2 regions of the Brevibacillus sp. AG162 genome follow, and region 2 is predicted to be linked to the other one. Evidence: a T-box and tRNA genes for the amino acid it is inferred to sense, from the RefSeq annotation. Region 2 holds a T-box; the other holds one or more tRNA genes.
The links. A T-box is a leader RNA that pairs with one kind of tRNA and senses whether it is charged. The one in region 2 lies ahead of tyrS (tyrosine--tRNA ligase), so its partner is inferred to be a tRNA-Tyr.

Region 1 (5,641 bases), on a different contig from region 2:
AGAGGTTCGAACTCCCGACCGTCCGCTTAGAAGGCGGATGCTCTATCCAGCTGAGCTACTGAGACATATTGTAGTTATAAAAAAATGGGGCGATCGATGGGACTTGAACCCACGAGTGCCGGAGCCACAATCCGGTGCGTTAACCCCTTCGCCACGACCGCCATAATGTATACGTTTTTAAAAATGTTCCTTGGCAGGGGCAGTAGGAATCGAACCCACACCAAAGGTTTTGGAGACCTTCGTTCTACCGTTAAACTATGCCCCTATGGTAGCGGTGGAGGGGATCGAACCCCCGACCTTTCGGGTATGAACCGAACGCTCTAGCCATCTGAGCTACGCCGCCATAATTATTTCGCAATAAAAAGAAGTGGCGGAGGGAGAGGGATTCGAACCCCCGTGAGCTTGCACTCTAACGGTTTTCAAGACCGCCCCGTTATGACCACTTCGGTATCCCTCCGCAAAATATGGAGCGGGTGATGGGAATCGAACCCACGCGACCAGCTTGGAAGGCTGGAGTTCTACCATTGAACTACACCCGCTTGAATATGGTGCCGGTGAAGGGACTTGAACCCCCACGGTTTCCCTCACGATTTTGAGTCGCGCGCGTCTGCCATTCCGCCACACCGGCATATTCATTTGAAACATGGTCGGGAAGACAGGATTCGAACCTGCGACCCCTTGGTCCCAAGCCAAGTACTCTACCAAGCTGAGCTACTTCCCGATTACAGTTCTTCACTTTTTAAGATGAAGATGCGTGCCCTGAGAGATTCGAACTCCCGACCTTTTGATTCGTAGTCAAACGCTCTATCCAGCTGAGCTAAGGGCACATGTTATGGAGCGGACGAAGGGTCTCGAACCCTCGACCTTCGCCTTGGCAAGGCGACGCTCTACCAATTGAGCTACGTCCGCATGTTTATTGGTGCGGTCGAGAGGACTTGAACCTCCACGGTGTTGCCACCACTAGAACCTGAATCTAGCGCGTCTGCCAATTCCGCCACGACCGCATTGTATGAAGATCAATCTCTCGCTTTTGAAAAACTGGTGAGCCATGAAGGACTCGAACCTTCGACCCTCTGATTAAAAGTCAGATGCTCTACCAACTGAGCTAATGGCTCTCGAAAAATGGCTGGGGTACTAGGATTTGAACCTAGGAATGACGGAGTCAAAGTCCGTTGCCTTACCGCTTGGCTATACCCCAATAGCCATGAAGTAAAGATGGTGGGGAGAGACGGATTCGAACCGCCGAACCCGGAGGGAGCAGATTTACAGTCTGCCGTGTTTAGCCACTTCACTATCTCCCCAAGCTTGTCCTTCAAAAGTAAACCTTATTCAACTTTCAAAGAAAAAGTGGTGCCGGCAATAGGACTTGAACCCACAACCCCCTGATTACAAGTCAGGTGCTCTACCAATTGAGCTATACCGGCGTGTTTTGTATAAATGGTGGCTCGGGACGGAATCGAACCGCCGACACGAGGATTTTCAGTCCTCTGCTCTACCGACTGAGCTACCGAGCCTCAAGCGTAATTATTTCGCCATCGCTTGAGAAAAATGGCGGAGCTGACGGGACTCGAACCCGCGACCTCCGGTGTGACAGACCGGCGTGAACTCCAACTTCACCACAGCTCCATGTAAAACATTCAGTTGTTAAAAGTGGTGGAGGCTGACGGGATCGAACCGCCGACCCTCTGCTTGTAAGGCAGATGCTCTCCCAGCTGAGCTAAGCCTCCACAATCCCCCCGCTATTTCATTGGGGGCATTTGCTAGGTGACCCGTAGGGGATTCGAACCCCTGAATGACAGCGTGAAAGGCTGCTGTGTTAAACCGCTTCACCAACGGGCCATTTGAATGGCTCCTCGGGACGGACTCGAACCGCCGACCGATCGGTTAACAGCCGATTGCTCTACCAACTGAGCTACCGAGGAATAATCATATTTTAGAATGGTGGAGCTGAACGGGATCGAACCGATGACCTCCTGCTTGCAAGGCAGGCGCTCTCCCAACTGAGCTACAGCCCCATTCCATCGCTTTCATGACACAGTTGTCATATCAGCTATGTAAGTGGTGGGCCTAGGCTGACTCGAACAGCCGACCTCACGCTTATCAGGCGTGCGCTCTAACCAACTGAGCTATAGGCCCGTGATTACTTCCGGAACTTTAATCTATCACACTTTTAAATTCATTGCAATAGAAAATTTGATTTTTTTTATTGCGTAGGTGAACTTTTTTTGTGAATTACTAGTTCAACAAAAGCACAATCTATTATAAGTCATGTTCATCGTATATTTCAAATGGTGTTTTCAAATTTTCGTTAAGAAAAAGCTTGCCCGGTAAAGGACAAGCTCTTCTTCGTTCCAATTAAATATCAAGATCACGTACATTTGCCGCGTATTGCTCAATAAACTCCCTGCGAGGCTCTACTTCGTCTCCCATCAGTGTCTCAAACACCATATCGGCATCCATAGCATCCTGGAGATCTACCTGGAGCAACGTACGGACTTCTGGGTCCATCGTAGTCTCCCACAATTGATCCGCGTTCATCTCGCCAAGTCCTTTATAGCGTTGGACGTTAGGCTTCGGTTGAGCCTTCAAGGTAGCGAGTACCTCATCACGCTGCTTGTCGGTATAAGCATAATGCAGCGTCTTCCCTTGCTTGATGCTGTAGAGAGGCGGCTGCGCAATATAAATATACCCCGCTTCAATCAACTGTTTCATGTAGCGGAAGAAGAACGTCAGCAGAAGCGTACGAATATGCGATCCGTCGACGTCGGCGTCCGTCATAATGACAACTTTGTGGTAGCGTGCCTTTGTAATATCAAAATCTTCGCCAACACCCGTCCCCAAAGCCGTAATAATGGCACGGATCTCGTTATTGCCGAGAATTTTGTCCAGACGTGCTTTTTCTACGTTCAATACCTTCCCGCGAAGAGGAAGAATGGCTTGGAAATGACGGTCGCGTCCCATCTTCGCAGAACCGCCCGCAGAGTCACCCTCTACAATGAACAGTTCAGATTCGGATGCGTCCTTGGAAGAGCAGTCCGCCAGTTTACCCGGCAAAGCACTTACTTCCAGTGCACTCTTGCGACGAGTCATTTCACGTGCTTTACGAGCTGCCTCACGGGCACGAGATGCCATGAGGGCTTTTTCCACAACTTTTTTGGCTACACCCGGGTTTTCTTCCATAAAGGTGTTAAAACGGTCACCGAAGACAGACTCGGTAATGCTACGAGCTTCTGAGTTGCCCAGCTTCGTTTTTGTTTGTCCTTCAAACTGAGGCTCTTGAATTTTTACGGAGATAATCGCAGTAATGCCTTCACGCACATCGTCCCCGGAAAGATTCGGATCCTTTTCCTTCAGGAAGTTAAACTTGCGGCTGTAGTCGTTGATAACACGTGTAAGAGCCGTTTTAAATCCGGTTTCGTGGGTACCACCCTCATGCGTGTTGATGTTATTGGCAAAAGAGTAAATGTTGCTCACATAACTGTCGTTGTACTGAAGGGCAACCTCCACGACAAGACCTTCTTTTTCTCCTTCGCAATAAATCACATCATCATGCAGGGCTTCCCGGTTTTTATTCAAGTATTCTACGAACTGGATGATACCGCCCTCGTAGTGGAAGGACTCTTCCTTCTGCTGATCTGGACGTGTATCCTTCAGCGTGATGCGCAATCCTTTGTTAAGGAACGCCAGCTCGCGAATGCGTTTTTGCAAAATATCGTACTCAAATACAGTTGTTTCGGTAAAAATAGTCGGGTCAGGCTTGAAGGTTACTTTTGTTCCCGTTTCATCGGTCTCACCTATGACAGCAAGATCGGCATCGGGTGCGCCTACAGTAAAGCGCATGTAGTATACCTGGTTATTTTGTTTAACCTCGACTTCCATCCATTCAGATAACGCGTTCACTACCGAGCTACCTACCCCGTGAAGACCGCCGGACACTTTGTACCCGCCACCGCCGAATTTACCACCGGCGTGCAATACAGTCAAAACGGTTTCAACAGTGGATTTCCCGGTCTTTTCATGAATGCCAGTCGGGATTCCTCGACCGTTATCGGTTACAGATACGGAGTTGTCTGGATGAATGACCACCAAGATCTCGTCGCAATAACCGGCCAGCGCCTCGTCAATGGCATTGTCGACAATCTCCCATACCAGGTGATGCAAACCTCGGCTGCTGGTCGACCCGATGTACATGCCGGGACGTTTCCGAACTGCCTCTAACCCTTCCAGTACCTGAATCTGACTCGCATCGTAGTTTGTATCTTTCGTCGTCACTTGATCCACTACTCTGTCAACTCCTCCACTTCAGCTTGTACAAAGGGAAACTGATCCAAGCTGTCCACGAACTGAGCGCGTCGCTTCAGCGTCAGAGAAGAAATAGGTGAACAGTAAATGGCGTTCTGGGTGATTACATAAGACTTCGTTTCTTCCTCGCTATGGTCAACAACTGTCTTACTTTTTTCAAGCAAGAACGCTTTATTGATTTTTGAGGATTTCACAGTCTGATGATCAAGAATGGAAATGACTTCCTTCGTGCTCACCACAGTATCTCCACCAATGTGAATAAACATCCCTGTACCCCCTACCTTTCTCCGGAGATTTTCCCTTCCCTCACGTAAAAACGAGAGGCTTGCTGGAGAACCTGATGCTTTAAGCCTTCCACACCTGTGGTACTTACAAACGTCTGTACTCGATCCTGAATGGTTTCGAGCAGCAATGTTTGCCGATGTTCATCCAACTCTGACAAGACATCATCCAACAAAAGAACGGGGTATTCTCCCACTTCTTCTTTAATCAGCTCAATTTCGGCTAATTTAATGGACAGCGCACTGGTGCGTTGCTGTCCCTGGGAACCATACGTTTGCACATCCATGTTGTTCACTTTAAGTGAAAAATCATCACGGTGTGGCCCAATCAGGGTGCTCCCCCGCATGATTTCCCGGTCGCGAACCTCTTCGTAGGCAGCAAGCATTTTATCTACAGCCTGATCTATCGTCATCTCTTCTGTAACGGGCGATGAGTTTACGTAATGCAAAGAAAGTCTTTCCCTGCCATCGGTAATGCCGGTGTGGATTTCCTGTGCCCACGTCTCCAGCTTCCGAATGAACTCAAAACGCTTCCGTAACAATTTTACCGCTAAATCGGCTAATTGGGTATTCCAAATTGCCAGCATTTCCAGCGAGTTACTTTTTTTCATGGCTAAATCCTTTAAAAGCTGATTTCGCTGGGCCAGTACTTTGTTGTAATTGCTCAAATAATAAAGATACGTAGGTGAAACCTGACCGATTTCCATATCGATGAAGCGTCTGCGCTGGGCAGGTGCGCCTTTGACAATGGAAAGATCCTCGGGTGCAAACATGACGACATTCAATGCCCCCACATAAGCGCTCAGCTTCTGCTGTTCCATTCCGTTGATTTTGGCCCGCTTTCCCTTGGTTGTCAACTGCAGCTCTAAACGAACAGAACCGTAGCGACGAAGAACATCGCTACGGATCGTGGCATAATCGGCATCCCAGGAAATCAGCTCCTTGTCGCGGGGCGTTCGGTGGGATTTGGCGAGTGCCAAAACATAGATCGATTCGAGAGCATTCGTTTTCCCTTGAGCGTTGTTGCCAATAAACAACTGAATGGGACCGTCAAACGA
Region 2 (8,441 bases):
AAGGGGCGAAGCCTTTGAAAAATATGACCATCGATCGTCCAGAACTGGTGGATGCTCTCATAGCGGAGCTGGCAGCGATGGAAGATTACCATCGGGAAACCGTTATTTATCGCCTTTTCGGCGGGAATAAGAAGCTCGCACAGGCGGTGAAAAAGGAATCTTCCCCCATCAAAGACAAGCTTGCACAATTGCTAGCCTTGGTGGAATAGCTTCATTGACAATATTTAGAAGGCCATGCTATATGGAAGGCAACTACATGAAACGGAGGGTGAATGATTTGCGCCATTGTTTATTTATTGGAAAAGCCAATCCTATAATAAATAAACAAGAAGCCAAATTCACCCGCAAATTTATATCTTGAATTCCTGTATGGGCTATTTTCCATATAGCGTTTTCTAGTATGAGAGCAAGATGCTTCTGTTTATTGGACAGAAGCATCTTTTTTTGTTGTCAAAAAAGGGGGGTGATACAGATGAACAAAGAGTAAATGACGAGAAACGGAAAAACGAAATGGGGAATCCAAATGGTTGAACTGCACAATATCACGATTACCACCAAAAAAGACGACAGGACTCTCATTGAAAATTTGCATCTGACCCTGCAACTCGGCGACAAGATTGCCATCATCGGGGAAGAGGGAAATGGAAAAAGCAGCTTATTAACATTCATTTACGAGGAACAAATGATTGCCGAGTATTGTACATTTGAAGGGAAAGTATTGAGAAACGAATGTTCCATGGGTTTTCTTTCGCAGGAGCTATCGGACGAAGAAAGACAAATGACCATCGCCGACTTTTTTGCTGAAAATCAATGGAGCAAAGAACTGGTGAGAGCGATGGATGATTTCGACATTCATGTATTGGATTCAGATAAAAAAATGGGTGTTCTGTCTGGTGGTGAGCGTTTCAAATACCGCTTTTTAAGTCTGTTGGCACGAACCCACGAATGATTTGGATATTCAAACAATGGAGTGGCTGGAAGAATTTATTCAACAGACGGCTATTCCTGTCATCTATGTATCGCATGACGAAACTTTTATTGCGAATACAGCAAACAGTATCCTTCATATGGAACTGACGAAGCGCAAACAAGTACCCAAACATACGTTTTCAAGAGAACCATATGAGATTTACCTCGCCAATCGGGAGAACAACTTGAGCAAACAAGAACAGATAGCCAAAAAGCAAGCTTCTGATCATAGAAAGCAAATGGAGAAATGGCATGACATTTGGAATAAGGCGGAGCATCAGCATCGAAACGTACGGTCAGATCCGCGACTGCAAAAGAAAATCAAGTCTTTGAAAAATCAAAGAGAGCGAATGGAGAAAGCGTCGGAATCGTTTCTAGAGATCCCGAGTGTGGAAGAAGCGAGCGAATTCGATGCATCAACCGATTCAAAAATTATCTGGAGGACAGAAAGCGAAATTACTCCTGTTAAAAATGATTTTGGAGCAGTGCGAAATATTGATACTGGATGAACCGACCAGAAACTTCAGTCCTTTGACGACTCCTGTTCTGTGCCGCGCCTTAACGGCTTTTGACGGTGTGATTATCAGTATTTCGCATGATCGACGGTATTTACATGAAGTCGCAACAGCTGTTTATGAACTAACTTCCGACGGTCTCACGAAAATAAAATAAGGGATCGTGGCGGAATCATTGCTACATGGTTGACATTGCTATTTGAATTCAATATACTGACTTTAATTTCATATGAAACATACGTTGAAAGAGCCCAGTAGCAGCTTATTCCCTGTTCTAGAAAGCCGGGGGTTGATGGAACCCGGTACACAATAAGCGAGCGAATTACACTCTGGAGTATCTCGGGTAATGCCGAGCGGAATCGCGAACGATAACTCGCTACGAGTGGCATGAATGGCCTGCGCTAACGCTTGGGTCCATTGGTGCAAGATGGGTGGTAACACGGTTATTCAATCGTCCCTATGTCTACAATAGACAAGGGGCGATTTTTTGTTTTTTACCATAGGAGATTGAAGGAGTGTATGGCAGTGAATATTATCGACGAACTCGAATGGCGCGAAGCCGTCAATCAGCAAACAGATGCAGAAGGGCTGCGAGAATTAACGAATGAAAAAGCAGTCTCGTTATATTGTGGTGTAGATCCAACAGGTGACAGCATGCATATCGGTCACTTGATTCCTTTCATGGTACTGAAACGCTTCCAGCTCGCTGGTCATCGTCCGGTCATTTTGATCGGTGGTGCAACAGGTACAATTGGCGATCCGAGCGGCCGTCAATCTGAGCGCTCTTTGCAAACACTTGAACAAATACAGGAGAACGTCGAAAAACTCACTGCACAGATGAAAAAGCTGTTCATTACAGAAGGAGACAACCAAATCCGTTTGGTGAACAACTACGACTGGACGCACAAAATTAATGTCATTGAATTTTTGCGAGATTACGGGAAAAACTTCAGCATCAATACGATGCTTGCCAAGGATGTCGTGTCGAGCAGACTGGAGAGCGGCATTTCGTTTACGGAGTTTTCCTATCAAATTCTGCAATCGCTGGATTACCTGCATCTGTACAAACATGAAGATGTTCAGCTGCAAATCGGCGGTTCCGACCAATGGGGCAACATTACGAGCGGTCTCGATCTGATTCGCAAAAAAGAAGGGCCAGAAGCAAAAGCATTCGGTCTCACGATTCCTCTGATGCTGAAGGCAGATGGAACGAAATTCGGGAAGACAGCAGGAGGAGCCATCTGGCTCGATCCAAACAAGACAACACCATTCGAATTCTACCAATTCTGGGCGAATACCGACGACCGCGATGTTGTGAAATACTTGAAATACTTTACGTTCCTCTCCAAAGAGCAAATCGAAGAACTGGCTGAAAAAGTACAGACTGAGCCACATAAACGCGAGGCGCAAAAAGCGCTGGCTGAGGAAATGACGAGATTTGTGCACGGCGAGGAATTGCTTGAGCAGGCGAAACGCATTACAGCTGCTTTGTTTACTGGTGATATTAAATCGCTGTCGGCAGATGAGATCGAGCAAGGCTTCAAAGAAATGCCGACGTACGAATCTACCCTCGAAACGAAGAACATTGTCGACTGGCTCGTTGAGATCGGCATTGAGCCATCCAAGCGTCAAGCACGTGAGGATATTACAAAAGGAGCTATCTCCATGAATGGCGAGCGTGTTACTGATCTGGAACTGGAAGTAACGCCAAGTCTCGCTATCGGCGGCCGCTTCATCATTATCCGCAAAGGCAAGAAAAACTACAGCTTGGTAAAATTGTCTCAATAGATGAAGAAATAAGAAGCTTCCCTAGAACCGCTAGGGAAGCTTTTAATTTTATTTCGGGAGTGCAATACTATCCACTTTGTTCGCAGCAATAACAGCAACTGCATTCGGCTCCAGATCGAACCAAAAGATAAGATCGCCATCTGTTTTCTTTTGCGACGGCTTCATCCCATTCACATAGACTTCCGTAGCTTTTGTCGCCATGGAAAGACCAGAAATCTTGCGCTTGCCATCATTGTGCAGAACAATAGAGCCGTTTGGTGCATATTCGATTCTGACTTGAGAGAGAGCGAGCCAATAATCCATGATTTCACGTACGGTTGTCAAATGCAATTTGCCTTGATCGCGCAGCGTGTCCATTCGCTTCAACAAGCGGTCAAAATCAGGATGAATGATCCAGTTTCCTTTGGCATCCCGAATGACAAATTTCCCGCCTTTCTTATTGGACGGAATTCTTGCCAAGTAGGTATGGTTGATAAAAACCCCACGATTTTGAATGAGCTGCTGGAGATTTTGTTCTCGATACAGATACAGTGTATCTTCCGGAATGGTGGCAGCCGACCATGAATAAAACGGGCCGGTGACAGTCGGATGCGACCAATAGAGAGGGGTGCGCAGAGCGTCGCCTCTTTGGGTTTGGTACAAATCAAGGCCATTGTTTGGATTGGCGATATCTTCTGAACTGTAGTGCCAAAAATACGATGTGCCGTATTTTTTCCATTGATGCGCCAAGTAATTCGCAGTGTGGATGTCGAGCGCGTTAAACGCAAAGCTGGACTTCAGATACCCATGGTCAATCCATGTACTGCTCTGGAAGTGATCTTTCATTACCTGCAAGGCATCTTCCGTAGTTTTTTGGTAGTGCCTTATTTCGTATGGATAGAGGGTATGTAGACCGATATCATTACCGTTCCGATTCAGATCATCCAGAAACTGCAAAAATTCAGGGCTTTGCTGAATGGCGACATTGACAGGCGATTTCGCTTGAAAATACGGATTCGAGTAAAACACGCTTTTCGTAACCGGAATCCGGTGTTTGACAAAACCGCCTGTCGCTTGTGCCGACGATGTAATTTTCTCGGAGCCGAAATAAACAGCCCGATTCGATTGTATCGTCTGCTCGTCAGCATGCTCTGTCCATACGTGCGTCGCCAAAAAACCAGAAGGCTGACTCATAAATCGCGGCATGAGCTTCGGTTGATACCCAACTACCAGCGAGAAGGAATTCGTCCGTTCATCGTTTGCACGATATTCGGAAGCGTGTCGGACTTTTCCGACTTGATTCGTAGAGCCTTGCTGCACGTATCTGTGATCGTTCATGTGATCCAGATTCACGATGAGCTGTTTTTGCGTCGTATTCAATTCAAGTGACGATACGTTGGGGGTATGGTATAAAAAAGCTGCTTGCTTCCCATGACCAAATTTCGCACCTTGGTGATCGAGCCAGTAAGAAGCTTGGAATTTTTGTGTGTCCACTTTCCGGTTCTTCCGGTATACCTCTGTTACTTTTGGCTTGAATTGCAAGGTGAACGCCTCTCGAAAAACCTTTGCCTCCCGCTTGTAGCGGGTTTTTACGGTGACATCGATGGCAGGGCTATTTTTTTGCAATTCATATTGTGCTGTAACTATTGAAATCGGAGTTTGACCGGTGACGATAACTGTGCTGCCAGTAGCCGTCTCCTGTTGTTCCACCTGTACGTCATCCCATTTGCGAACCCATTGGCTGGCTCTTTTGATAAATATGTTCCGGTCAATGACTTTCGTCGTAGCAGGAGAGAAATAAACGACATTTCCACGGACGGCAGTCACTTTAGCCTGATGGACAAGCGGAGCATTCATTCTGCCGCCAAACGATTCGGAGCGAATCTCGATGGCCGCCCCTGGTTGAAATGGTGGACTTTGATCCAACGATATTTGATTGGCTCCTTTCGGAAGGGAAGGAGTTAGTGCATTATAGATCGTGCCATATTCCGCTTGGTACTGAATGGAAGAGAGAATTTCGTTTTTTCCCAAATCGGTAATGCGGACATTGCCTGCCTCATCCCAGCTAAACACATAATACGGATTTTGAAAGGAGGATTCCTTTGCAAGCGTAGGTATTGGAAAATAAAGTACGAAGAAAAGCAATAATAAGAAGTAAATAGCGAAAAACCTTTTTACCAGCATGATTTTCTCCTTTTGTATTGATGATATAGGTTAGACGAATGGGCGCGGAAAAAGCCACAAGGTAACCCATAAGATTTTAGACCTTCTCAAGCAGCAAGAAAAACACGCAATGGGCGTTAATTCGGTATCTCAAAAATAACGGTCCTGCTACTTTTAGCGACGTCGCCAATTATTGGCAAGTAGAGAAGCCGGCTATTACCCAAAGAGAAGAGGGTGAGCAGTGAAAAAGGATTGGCTTTGGACAAAAGAGTTCGTCATTGTTTCTTTCATCAATTTTCTTTTGACACTTATGTTTTTCTTGCTAATGGTAACGATTGCATCGTATGCTAAAACTGAATTTCACGCTTCAACCAGTTCAGCCGGATTGGTTTCCAGTATCTTTATCATTGGAGCTTTGATTGGCCGACTGCTCACTGGTAGAGCCATTAGTCATATTGGTACGAAAAAAACGCTTTGGATTGGGTTAGGATTTTTTGCTGTCCATATTACTTTGCTACTGGTAAATCGATTACTGCAAGGGATTGCCGTTGGTATTGCCAGTACAGCAACAGGTACCATTATTGCCCAAATCCTGCCAGCGTCTCGCAAGGGTGAGGGGATTGGCTATTATAGTTTAAGTGCGATTTTAGCCACTGCGATTGGACCTTTTCTCGGCATGATTTTATTGCGGCTTGAAGATGGTTTCACCTGGATCTTTACGATGAATGTCGTGTTTTCCCTGATTTGTTTAATGTTTTATGCCATGGCAAAAATCAATATTCCACTTCCTTCCGTGAGTGTGAAAGAGGAAGCAAAAGGTTCTGTGCTTTCGAAATTCATCGAACCGAAAGCATTTCCGATTTCATTCATTGCTTTATTAATCGGCTTCAGCTATTCAGGTGTCTTGTCATTTCTATCGTTTTATGCGGAAGAAATGAATCTCTCCTCAGCATCCAGTTATTTCTTCTTGGTGTATGCCATTGTCATTATCCTCTCGCGACCATTCTCAGGAAAACTAATGGACGCAAGAGGGGCGAACATCGTGACATACCCCAGCCTGGTGCTATTTGCTCTCGGGATGCTTTTATTCAGTCAAGCCTCAACTTCTTGGATGTTGCTGCTATCTGCCGTATTGATTGGAGTGGGCTTCGGTAACTTTAACTCTATTGCCCAAACGGTAGCTGTGAAGGTGACAGCTCCGCATCGCTTTGGATTAGCAACCTCAACTTACTACATTTTGTATGATCTAGGTTTAGGAATCGGGCCCTATCTGCTCGGATTTATCGTACCGTATACAGGATACCGGACAATTTTCATCGGGATGGTTGCCTTCATCCTTTTCAGTATCCCACTTTATCACTGGCTACACGGCAAACGAGATCGGGAATTGATACGTGCAGCTTACATTCATGTGAAAAACGTTTCGTCATCACAGGAAAGCATCTGTATAGTCAAGGAGGGGACAAAGGTGGAAGCATTGATGGAAGAGTACGCACGTGGATACAACATGCTTCGAGAAGCAATCGAAGGCTTAAGCGAGGAAGAGCTTCGCTTCAAGCCGGCACCAGACAAATGGAGTATTCATCAAATCCTTATCCATGTAACGGATTCCGAAATTTTGTCTACACATCGGTTGAAAAAAGTTTTGGCAGAGGAAGAGCCACTCTTGATCTCGTTTGATCAGCTTGCTTGGGTGAATAACTTGGCATACGATCTGTTGGACCGCGAGCAGTACCTACTCTTATTCCAAATGCTCCGCTGTAGCATGCAACCGATTCTGGAGACATTAACCCGCGATCAATATGAGCGTGTAGGGGTTTATGCAGATGCAGGGCGGTTCACCTTTAAAGAGTTGCTCGAATATCGGGTTGAGCACGTTCGCGCCCATCTTGCCCAGATCGAACGGGTACGGGCTGCGTACAAGTTGCGTACAAGCAAAACATGACATAACAAAACACCCGCGCATGGGTGTTTTTTCGTTTCCATGCAGTCTTAATGATGTTTTATTTTTCGATTTTGGTTTTTGAAGGGTATTCAAGATATAATAGAAAAAAGTTATGGATAAGCCTGTCACCTTAGAAAACACAATCGTTAGGAGTCTGTAAGAGAATGATGGATAGGTTAAACTGGCCAGATATGAAGAAATACATCATGATCGCGACTTACACCGTACTTTTGTTTGTTCTGTTCTGGAATTTTACGGCTGTCAAGTTGTTCGTCTTTAACATGTTTGATTTATTAGATCCTGTCATTTATGGGATCGCCATCGCCTACATTCTAAACATTTTATTGAGATTTTATGAAGAGAGAGTATTTGCTCCCATCAACCGGAGAAACAATCGAATCTGGTTGAGAGTGAGACGTCCATTTTCTATTTTGTTAACTTTAGCAACTGTTTTGGTATTTTTGACATTTTTGATGTGGTTTATTGTTCCTCAGTTGATCTCGAGTATTTCCGTGCTTGCCTTCAGTCTGCCGAATGATATGGAATCATGGAAGGCTTTCGTGGATGGTATCGCAGCGAAGTTTCATTTGTCTGGCGATCTGTGGAATACACTCGTGGAGAAGTGGAACGATAGTCTGACCAAGTTTGGACAGTTTTTCCTGACTTCCATTCCGGTGATTTTGGAATTCACGAAAATGTTTACGATCAGCTTTATCGATATTATCATGGGCCTGATGCTGTCCGTCTACTTGCTACTCAGTAAGGAAAAGTTAACGATGATCGCCAAAAAACTGATATATGCCTACGCCTCAAAAGAGAGGGCGGACAGAGCTGTAGAAATTGGTGAAATTACAAACAAAGCATTCAGTGGTTTCATAGCGGGTCAGCTCACCGAGGCACTGATACTATGTTCTCTCTGTTTTGTCGGCATGTGGATGTTCCATATGCCATATGCACTTCTGGTGAGTGTGATCATTGGGGTAACGAGCATTATTCCGATCTTTGGTGCTTACATCGGGACTATTCCCAGTGCGTTTATCATCTTGATGGTTGATCCGGTAAAAGCAATTTGGTTCGTTGTA

Region 1: it encodes a tRNA-Tyr, which carries the amino acid that the T-box ahead of tyrS (tyrosine--tRNA ligase) is inferred to sense. The anticodon was not compared.

The regions. Positions count from the first base shown of each region.
Region 1 covers NZ_VFNO01000011.1:190,241-195,881, reverse strand. The annotation lists tRNA gene FB479_RS25880 (tRNA-Arg) at 1-65, opposite strand, end outside; tRNA gene FB479_RS25875 (tRNA-His) at 86-161, opposite strand; tRNA gene FB479_RS25870 (tRNA-Trp) at 192-265, opposite strand; tRNA gene FB479_RS25865 (tRNA-Met) at 267-343, opposite strand; tRNA gene FB479_RS25860 (tRNA-Ser) at 369-457, opposite strand; tRNA gene FB479_RS25855 (tRNA-Gly) at 466-539, opposite strand; tRNA gene FB479_RS25850 (tRNA-Leu) at 547-628, opposite strand; tRNA gene FB479_RS25845 (tRNA-Pro) at 645-721, opposite strand; tRNA gene FB479_RS25840 (tRNA-Arg) at 754-827, opposite strand; tRNA gene FB479_RS25835 (tRNA-Gly) at 834-909, opposite strand; tRNA gene FB479_RS25830 (tRNA-Leu) at 918-1,004, opposite strand; tRNA gene FB479_RS25825 (tRNA-Lys) at 1,040-1,115, opposite strand; tRNA gene FB479_RS25820 (tRNA-Gln) at 1,124-1,198, opposite strand; tRNA gene FB479_RS25815 (tRNA-Tyr) at 1,217-1,301, opposite strand; tRNA gene FB479_RS25810 (tRNA-Thr) at 1,349-1,424, opposite strand; tRNA gene FB479_RS25805 (tRNA-Phe) at 1,439-1,514, opposite strand; tRNA gene FB479_RS25800 (tRNA-Asp) at 1,550-1,626, opposite strand; tRNA gene FB479_RS25795 (tRNA-Val) at 1,652-1,727, opposite strand; tRNA gene FB479_RS25790 (tRNA-Glu) at 1,766-1,839, opposite strand; tRNA gene FB479_RS25785 (tRNA-Asn) at 1,847-1,922, opposite strand; tRNA gene FB479_RS25780 (tRNA-Ala) at 1,940-2,015, opposite strand; tRNA gene FB479_RS25775 (tRNA-Ile) at 2,060-2,136, opposite strand; gene gyrB (DNA topoisomerase (ATP-hydrolyzing) subunit B) at 2,356-4,281, opposite strand; gene remB (extracellular matrix regulator RemB) at 4,281-4,568, opposite strand; gene recF (DNA replication/repair protein RecF) at 4,580-5,641, opposite strand, start outside.
Region 2 covers NZ_VFNO01000003.1:719,816-728,256, forward strand. The annotation lists gene FB479_RS13375 (DUF6138 family protein) at 1-209, shown strand, start outside; gene FB479_RS30940 (ATP-binding cassette domain-containing protein) at 524-949, shown strand; gene FB479_RS30945 (hypothetical protein) at 966-1,478, shown strand; gene FB479_RS30950 (ATP-binding cassette domain-containing protein) at 1,381-1,641, shown strand; T-box leader at 1,717-1,946, shown strand; gene tyrS (tyrosine--tRNA ligase) at 2,004-3,272, shown strand; gene FB479_RS13390 (hypothetical protein) at 3,321-5,435, opposite strand; partial or broken gene FB479_RS13400 (MFS transporter) at 5,656-6,813, shown strand; gene FB479_RS30955 (DinB family protein) at 6,895-7,359, shown strand; gene FB479_RS13405 (AI-2E family transporter) at 7,524-8,441, shown strand, end outside.